2 regions of the Thalassobaculum sp. OXR-137 genome follow, and region 2 is predicted to be linked to the other one. Evidence: predicted binding sites of a transcription regulator. Region 2 holds the regulator's gene; the other holds the start of a gene.
The links. The regulator PhoB, encoded in region 2, activates phosphate uptake and scavenging genes when phosphate is short. The targets are predictions, from matches to a motif close to TNTCATAAAACTGTCA.
Positions count from the first base shown of each region.

Region 1: the regulator PhoB is predicted to act here: its motif matches at 1,260-1,275, upstream of ugpB (sn-glycerol-3-phosphate ABC transporter substrate-binding protein UgpB).

Region 1 covers NZ_CP139715.1:3,189,915-3,193,320, forward strand. Annotated here, with positions in the region: gene T8K17_RS15040 (hypothetical protein) at 1-206, opposite strand, end outside; gene T8K17_RS15045 (glycerophosphodiester phosphodiesterase) at 235-1,182, opposite strand; gene ugpB (sn-glycerol-3-phosphate ABC transporter substrate-binding protein UgpB) at 1,423-2,736, shown strand; gene ugpA (sn-glycerol-3-phosphate ABC transporter permease UgpA) at 2,831-3,406, shown strand, end outside.
Region 2 covers NZ_CP139715.1:1,120,297-1,123,702, reverse strand. Annotated here, with positions in the region: gene pstB (phosphate ABC transporter ATP-binding protein PstB) at 1-600, shown strand, start outside; gene phoU (phosphate signaling complex protein PhoU) at 668-1,402, shown strand; gene phoB (phosphate regulon transcriptional regulator PhoB) at 1,418-2,113, shown strand; gene T8K17_RS05300 (AmpG family muropeptide MFS transporter) at 2,195-3,406, shown strand, end outside.

The DNA of each region.
Region 1 (3,406 bases), 2.1 Mb from region 2:
CAGTAGCCGGCGTTCATTTCGTCGCCTTCCACCCGGTGCAGATGGGCGTGGACCCAGGCGGCGTCGGCGCCGTCATCGGCCTGCACCGTCTCGTGCGCCGCTTCCCAGTCGCCCTTGCCCTGGTGCCACAACCCGAGTAGGGCCGGGCTCAACCCGGCGGGCGGGGCCGGGGCGTCCAGGGATCGGCGGAACTCGTCCAGGGTCATGGCGTCCTCCTTTGCGCGCGCCGGCCGGTCACTGTCCGCGGCGCACCGCGTCGATGGCGACGTTCGGATAGTCGGTGATGATGCCGTCCACGCCCATCTCCGCCAACTCCTTCATCTGGGCGGCGTCGTTCACCGTCCAGACATGCACCTCGATCCCCAGCGCCTGCGCCTCCTTCACCTCCTCGGCGGTGACGTCGCGGTAATAGGGGGACCAGATATCGCCCTTCAGCGAGGCGATGGCGCGGGGCACCGAGCCGCCGACATCGTCGATGTCGAGCCCGCCCAGCCAGGGCGAGGCGCCCGGCCGTCCGGCCTGCACGTTGTTCAGCCAGTTGCGCTCCGCCGTCAGGTAGGAGGTCCGGATCTCCGGCGCGATGCGTTTGACCACCGCCAGGGTGCGCCAGTCGAAGCTCTGGACGATCGCCCGATCCGCCACCCCGGCGTCGCGGATCACGGCGACCACCGCCTTGGCGAAGGTCTCCGGGTCCGCGGTGTCGTCCGGCTTGAGGGGGGACAGCTTGGTCTCGATGTTGAAGCGCAGCCCGGGCGCGCCTTCCGCCGTCGCCAGGCTCAGCACCTCGGCCAGAGTCGGCACCGGCGTGCCGTCCACCGGGGTCTGGTCGGGGAAGCGCTCCGCCGTCTTGCTGCCCGGCCGGATCCGGCCGACATCGGCACCCTGCAGCTCGGCATGGGTCATGGCCCGCACCAGCATCGGCGCGTCGATCCAGGCGCCGCCGATCCGGGTGAGGTCGGGCGACAGGCCGGTGTCGTGCAGCACGACCACCACCCCGTCGGAGGTCATCCCGGTATCCAGCTCCAGAATGTCGACGCCCAGCGCGATCGCCTCGCGGAAGGCGGGCAGGGTGTTCTCCGGCAGCAGGCCGCGCGCGCCGCGGTGTCCGTGAATGTCGATGGCGAGCGCGGGGGCCGCCGACAGGCCGGCGAGGACGGTCACAAGGGCGAGGGAGCGGCGCATGGGATTGTTCCTTCTCTGGGATCGGCCTTCGTCATTCAGTGGCGATTATCCGTTATCTGGCAAGCACGTAACCGGATGGTCATGAAAGTGTCATGTTGCCGTAATTGTCTCTAAGATATGCCTGCGGCGTGCCGAGTTCCTGCTGTGCATCCGGGGCCCCACCGCTTTCGCGACCCCCGTCCCGCCAGCTCGGCATTGGCTATGTCGCCAATGAAAAGCAACCTCACCCGGGGGAAGAGCATGTTCAACTCCAAGATGATCATCGCCGGCATGGCGGGCGCCTTCGCGCTGTCCATGGCGAGCGAGGCGATCGCCGCCACCGAAATCCAGTGGTGGCACGCCATGGGCGGCCGCAACGGCGAGCTCGTGAACGAGATGGCCGAGGGCTACAACGCCTCGCAGTCCGAGTTCAAGGTGGTGCCGGTCTACAAGGGCACCTACACCGAGACCATGACGGCGGCCATCGCGGCGTTCCGCGCCAAGCAGCAGCCGCACATCGTGCAGGTGTTCGAGGTCGGCACGGCGACGATGATGGCGGCCGAAGGCGCCGTCTATCCGGTCTACAAGCTGATGGAAGACACCAACACGCCGTTCAATCAGGACGACTACCTGCCGGCCGTGGTCAGCTACTACACCACGCCGGACAACAAGCTGCTGTCCCTGCCGTTCAACAGCTCCACGCCGGTCATGTGGTACAACAAGGACGCGCTGGAAAAGGCCGGCGTGACCGAGGTGCCGTCGACCTGGACCGAGGTGTTCGACGCCTCGCAGAAGCTGGTCGACAGCGGCATGAAGTGCGGCTTCAGCTTCGGCTGGCAGTCCTGGGTGATGGTCGAGAACTTCTCGGCCTGGCACAACATCCCGATGGGCACCAAGGAGAACGGCTTCGCCGGTCTCGACACCGAGTTCGTGTTCAATAACGACAACGTCGTGAACACCCTGCAGAAGATCGCCGACAGCAGCGAGAAGAAGCTGTTCCAGTACGGCGGCCGGCGCGGCGAGAGCCTGCCGATGTTCACCAACGGCGAATGCGGCATGTGGATGAACTCCTCGGCCTATTACGGCTCGATGGTTCAGCAGGCCAAGTTCACCTTCGACCAGACCATGCTGCCGCTGAACACCGACGTGGCCGACAAGGCGCAGAACTCGATCATCGGCGGCGCCACCCTGTGGGTGCTGCAGGGCAAGCCGGCGGCCGAGTACAAGGGCGTGGCGGAGTTCTTCAACTACATCTCTTCGCCGGAGGTGCAGGCCCGCTGGCACCAGGAGACCGGCTACGTGCCGATCACCACGGCCGCCTACGAGCTGTCCAAGAAGCAGGGCTTCTACGACAAGAACCCGGGCACCGACACGGCGATCAAGCAGCTCAGCCTGAACACGCCGACCCCGAACTCCAAGGGCATCCGCTTCGGCAACTTCGTGCAGGTCCGCGACGTGATCAACGAGGAGATGGAAGCGCTCTGGGCCGGTCAGAAGACCGCCAAGGAGGCCATGGACACCGCGGTGGAACGTGGCAACGCGCTGCTCCGCAAGTTCGAGAAGGCCAACGACTGACCGTCGGTCCTGGCCGCACGCCTCGGCGTGCCTGAACACAACGGGGGGCCGGCGCCGCGCGTGCCGGCCTCGCCTTACGCCTCGGGGGTGAGATTTGATCAAGCGGGTGACGTTCCGGAACCTGTGGCTGCCCTACCTGCTGCTGCTGCCACAGCTCGCGGTGACACTGATCTTCTTCATCTGGCCGGCGGTGCAGGCCCTGTACCAGTCCCTGCTGGTGGAGGACGCCTTCGGCCTGTCGACGGAATTCGTCTGGTTCGAGAATTTCGAGGCCCTGTTCTCCGACCCGCTGTATCTCGACGCGTTCGTGAACACGGTGGTCTTCAGCTTCTCCGTCGCCTTCGCCTCGATGTCGCTGGCCCTGCTGCTGGCGGTGATGGCCGACCGCACGATCAAGGGGGCGACCGCCTACAAGACGCTGCTGATCTGGCCCTATGCCGTCGCCCCGGCCGTGGCCGGCGTGCTCTGGTTCTTCATGTTCAACCCGGTGGTCGGCATCAATGCCTATCTGCTGCGCGGCCTGGGCTATGACTGGAACCACTATCTCGACGGCGGCGATGCGATGATCCTGGTGGTCATCGCCGCCTCGTGGAAGCAGATCAGCTACAATTTCCTGTTTTTCCTCGCCGGCCTGCAGGCGATCCCGCGCTCGCTGATCGAGGCGGCGGCG
Region 2 (3,406 bases):
AACGACGTGATCGACATCTGCCGGGTCACCGGCAGGATCTCGCTGGACGAGCACGACATCTACGACCCGTCCCTGGACGTGGTGCAGCTCCGCGCCCGGGTCGGCATGGTGTTCCAGAAGCCGAATCCGTTTCCGAAGTCGATCTACGACAACATCGCCTACGGCCCGCGGATCCACGGCATCGCCCACGGCAAGGCGGAACTGGACGAGATCGTTCAGAAGAGCCTGGAGCGTGCCGGTCTCTGGAAAGAGGTCAGCGACCGCCTGGACCAGCCGGGAACCGGTCTGTCCGGCGGCCAGCAGCAGCGCCTGTGCATCGCCCGGGCGATCGCGGTGAATCCGGAAGTGATCCTGATGGACGAGCCGTGCTCGGCCCTCGACCCGATCGCCACGGCCCGCATCGAGGAGCTGATCGACGAGCTGCGGGAGAACTTCACCATCGTCATCGTGACCCACTCGATGCAGCAGGCCGCCCGCGTGTCCCAGCGCACCGCGTTCTTCCACCTGGGCGACCTGGTGGAGGTCGGAGAGACCGAGGCGATCTTCACCAACCCCGTCGACAGCCGGACCCAAGGGTACATCACCGGACGTTTCGGATAGGCTCGAAGGCTAATCCGCGGCCCGATCGGCGGCCGCGGCACGTCACCCGTTACCGGAGGTCTGAACCATGTCCGACAGCCACATCGTATCCTCGTTCGACGAGGAACTGGACGGCTTGCGGTCGGCAATTTCCCGCATGGGCGGGCTCGTCGAAGCCCAGTTGTCAAACGCCATCCAGGCGATCGCCAAACGCGACGACGCGCTGGCCGCCCAGTGCGTCGAGGCCGACAAGGCGATCGACGATCTGGAGGATCAGGTCGAGGCGCTGACCCTGCGGATGCTGGCCCTGCGCCAGCCCGTCGCCCACGACCTGCGCCAGATCCTGTCGGCGCTGAAGATCTCCCACGACCTGGAGCGCATGGGCGACTACGCCACCAACGTGGCCAAGCGGGCCTCGGCCCTGTCGCAGCTTCCGGAGGTCGGGCCGATCAACGGCATCGCCCGCATGGGCCGGCTGACCCACCGGGTGATCACCGACGTGCTGGACGCCTATACCCAGCGCGACGTGGAGCGCGCGATGGTCGCCTGGCAGCGCGACGAAGAGATCGACCAGATGTACACCAGCCTCTTTCGGGAGCTGCTGACGTACATGATGGAGGATCCGCGCAACATCACCGCCTGCGCGCATCTGCTCTTCGTGGCCAAGAACATCGAGCGGATCGGCGACCACGCCACCAACATCGCCGAAACCGTCTATTTCGAGGAGACCGGCCGCCGCCTGGAAGGCAATCGGCCGAAGGGGGACAACAGCAGCTTCGCCGTCGTCAAGCCGGAGGAGCTTTCCGATGGATCGTCCGAGTAAAGAGTGACCGACCCCATGAAACCACTGATCCTGATCGTCGAGGATGAAGCGCCGATCGTCACCCTGCTGCGCTACAACCTGGAACGCGAAGGCTTCCGCGTCATCGACGCGGGGGACGGCGAGGAGGCCATGCTGGTCGCCGCGGAACGCCGCCCCGACCTGATCCTGCTGGACTGGATGCTGCCCCTGCTCTCGGGCATCGAGGCCTGCAGGCGGCTGCGCCGGGCACCGGACCTGAAGAACATCCCGATCATCATGCTCACCGCCCGCGGCGAGGAAGGCGATCGGATCCGGGGCCTGAATTCCGGGGCCGACGACTACATCACCAAGCCGTTCAGTCCGGCCGAGCTGATCGCCCGGGTCCGCGCGGTGATGCGCCGGGCGCGCCCCTCCACCGAGGACGAGATCCTGCGCTTCGCCGACCTGACCATGGATCTGGCGGCGCACCGGGTGAAGCGCAGCGAGCGCGACATCCATCTCGGCCCCACCGAGTTCCGCCTGCTGCGCCATTTCCTGGAGCATCCGGGCCGGGTGTTCTCGCGCGAGCAGCTGCTCGACACGGTCTGGGGTCCGGACGTCTATGTCGAGCCGCGCACGGTGGACGTCCATATCCGCCGGCTGCGCAAGGCGCTGAACAGCGAGAACGACGACGACGTGATCCGCACGGTGCGCTCCGCCGGCTACGCACTGGACGCCAACGCCGCCGCCTGATCCGGCACCATCCGTCGCCGCGCCGCCTGCCCGGCGCTATTACCTATGGGCAAGCCGCGGCGACTCAGATACCTGATCGGTATGGCGGCTGAACGCACCTCCTGGACCGACGGCATCCGGGTCTATCTCGACCGCCGGATGCTCATCATCCTGATCTTCGGCTTCGCCTCGGGCCTGCCGGCGCCGCTGGTGTATTCCAACCTGTCGATCTGGCTGACCGATGCCGGGTTCTCGCGCTCCAGCGTCGGCCTGTTCAGCCTCGCCACCACCGCCTACGCGATCAACTTCCTGTGGGCGCCGCTGGTCGACCGGCTGCGCCTGCCGGGCCTGACCGACCGGCTGGGCCGGCGGCGGGGATGGGCGCTGCTGACCCAGCTCCTGCTGATCGCCGCCATCGTCTTTCTCGGCCTGACCGATCCGACATCCGACGTCTCGATGGTGGCGCTGGCCTGCGTCTTCGTCGCCTTCGTCTCCGCCACCCAGGACATCGTCATCGACGCCTACCGGGTGGACATCCTGAAGCCCGACGAGTTCGGTGCCGGATCCGCGGTCGCGATCTGGGGCTGGCATCTGGGCGGCACCCTGGTTGGCGGGGCCGGCGGGCTGTATCTGGCCGCCAGCCTGGGCTGGAACGCGACCTACCTGATCCTGGCCTGCACCCTGCTGATCGCCGTCGCCGCGACCCTCATGGCGCCCGAACCGGAGCGCCGCGACCCCCTGCCGAGGGCCGAACCGGATGCCGGGACGTCGGCGCTCGGCCGCGCCTGGATCTGGCTGCGAGAGGCGGTGTTCGACCCGCTCGCCGACTTCGCGACCCGGGACTGGTGGCTGCTGATCCTGGTCTTCATCTTCGTCTTCAAGTTCGGCGACGCCCTGCTCGGCCGGATGTCCGGCGTGTTCTACCGGGAGCTGGGCTTCGAGCTGACCCAGATCGCCGACGTGACCAAGGTCTTCGGACTGGCCGCCGTCTGCCTCGGGGTCTTCGCCGGCGGCGTGCTGGTCCGCGTGGCAGGCGTGTTCCGCGCGCTGTTGGTGGGCGGCCTGGCCGCCGCCGCAACCAACCTCGCCTACGCCTATCTGGCCGGAGCCGGACAGGACATGGAGGTTTTCGCCCTGGCGGTGGTCGCCGACAACTTCACCGGCGGTCTGGCGACCGTGGCCTTCGTCGCCTATCTGGCCGGGCTCTGCAACACCGCCTTCTCGGCGACCCAATATGCGCTGCTGAACTCCCTGGGGAACCTGGCGCGGATCTGGTTCGCGTCCTCCGCCGGAATGATCGTCGACAGTCTGGGC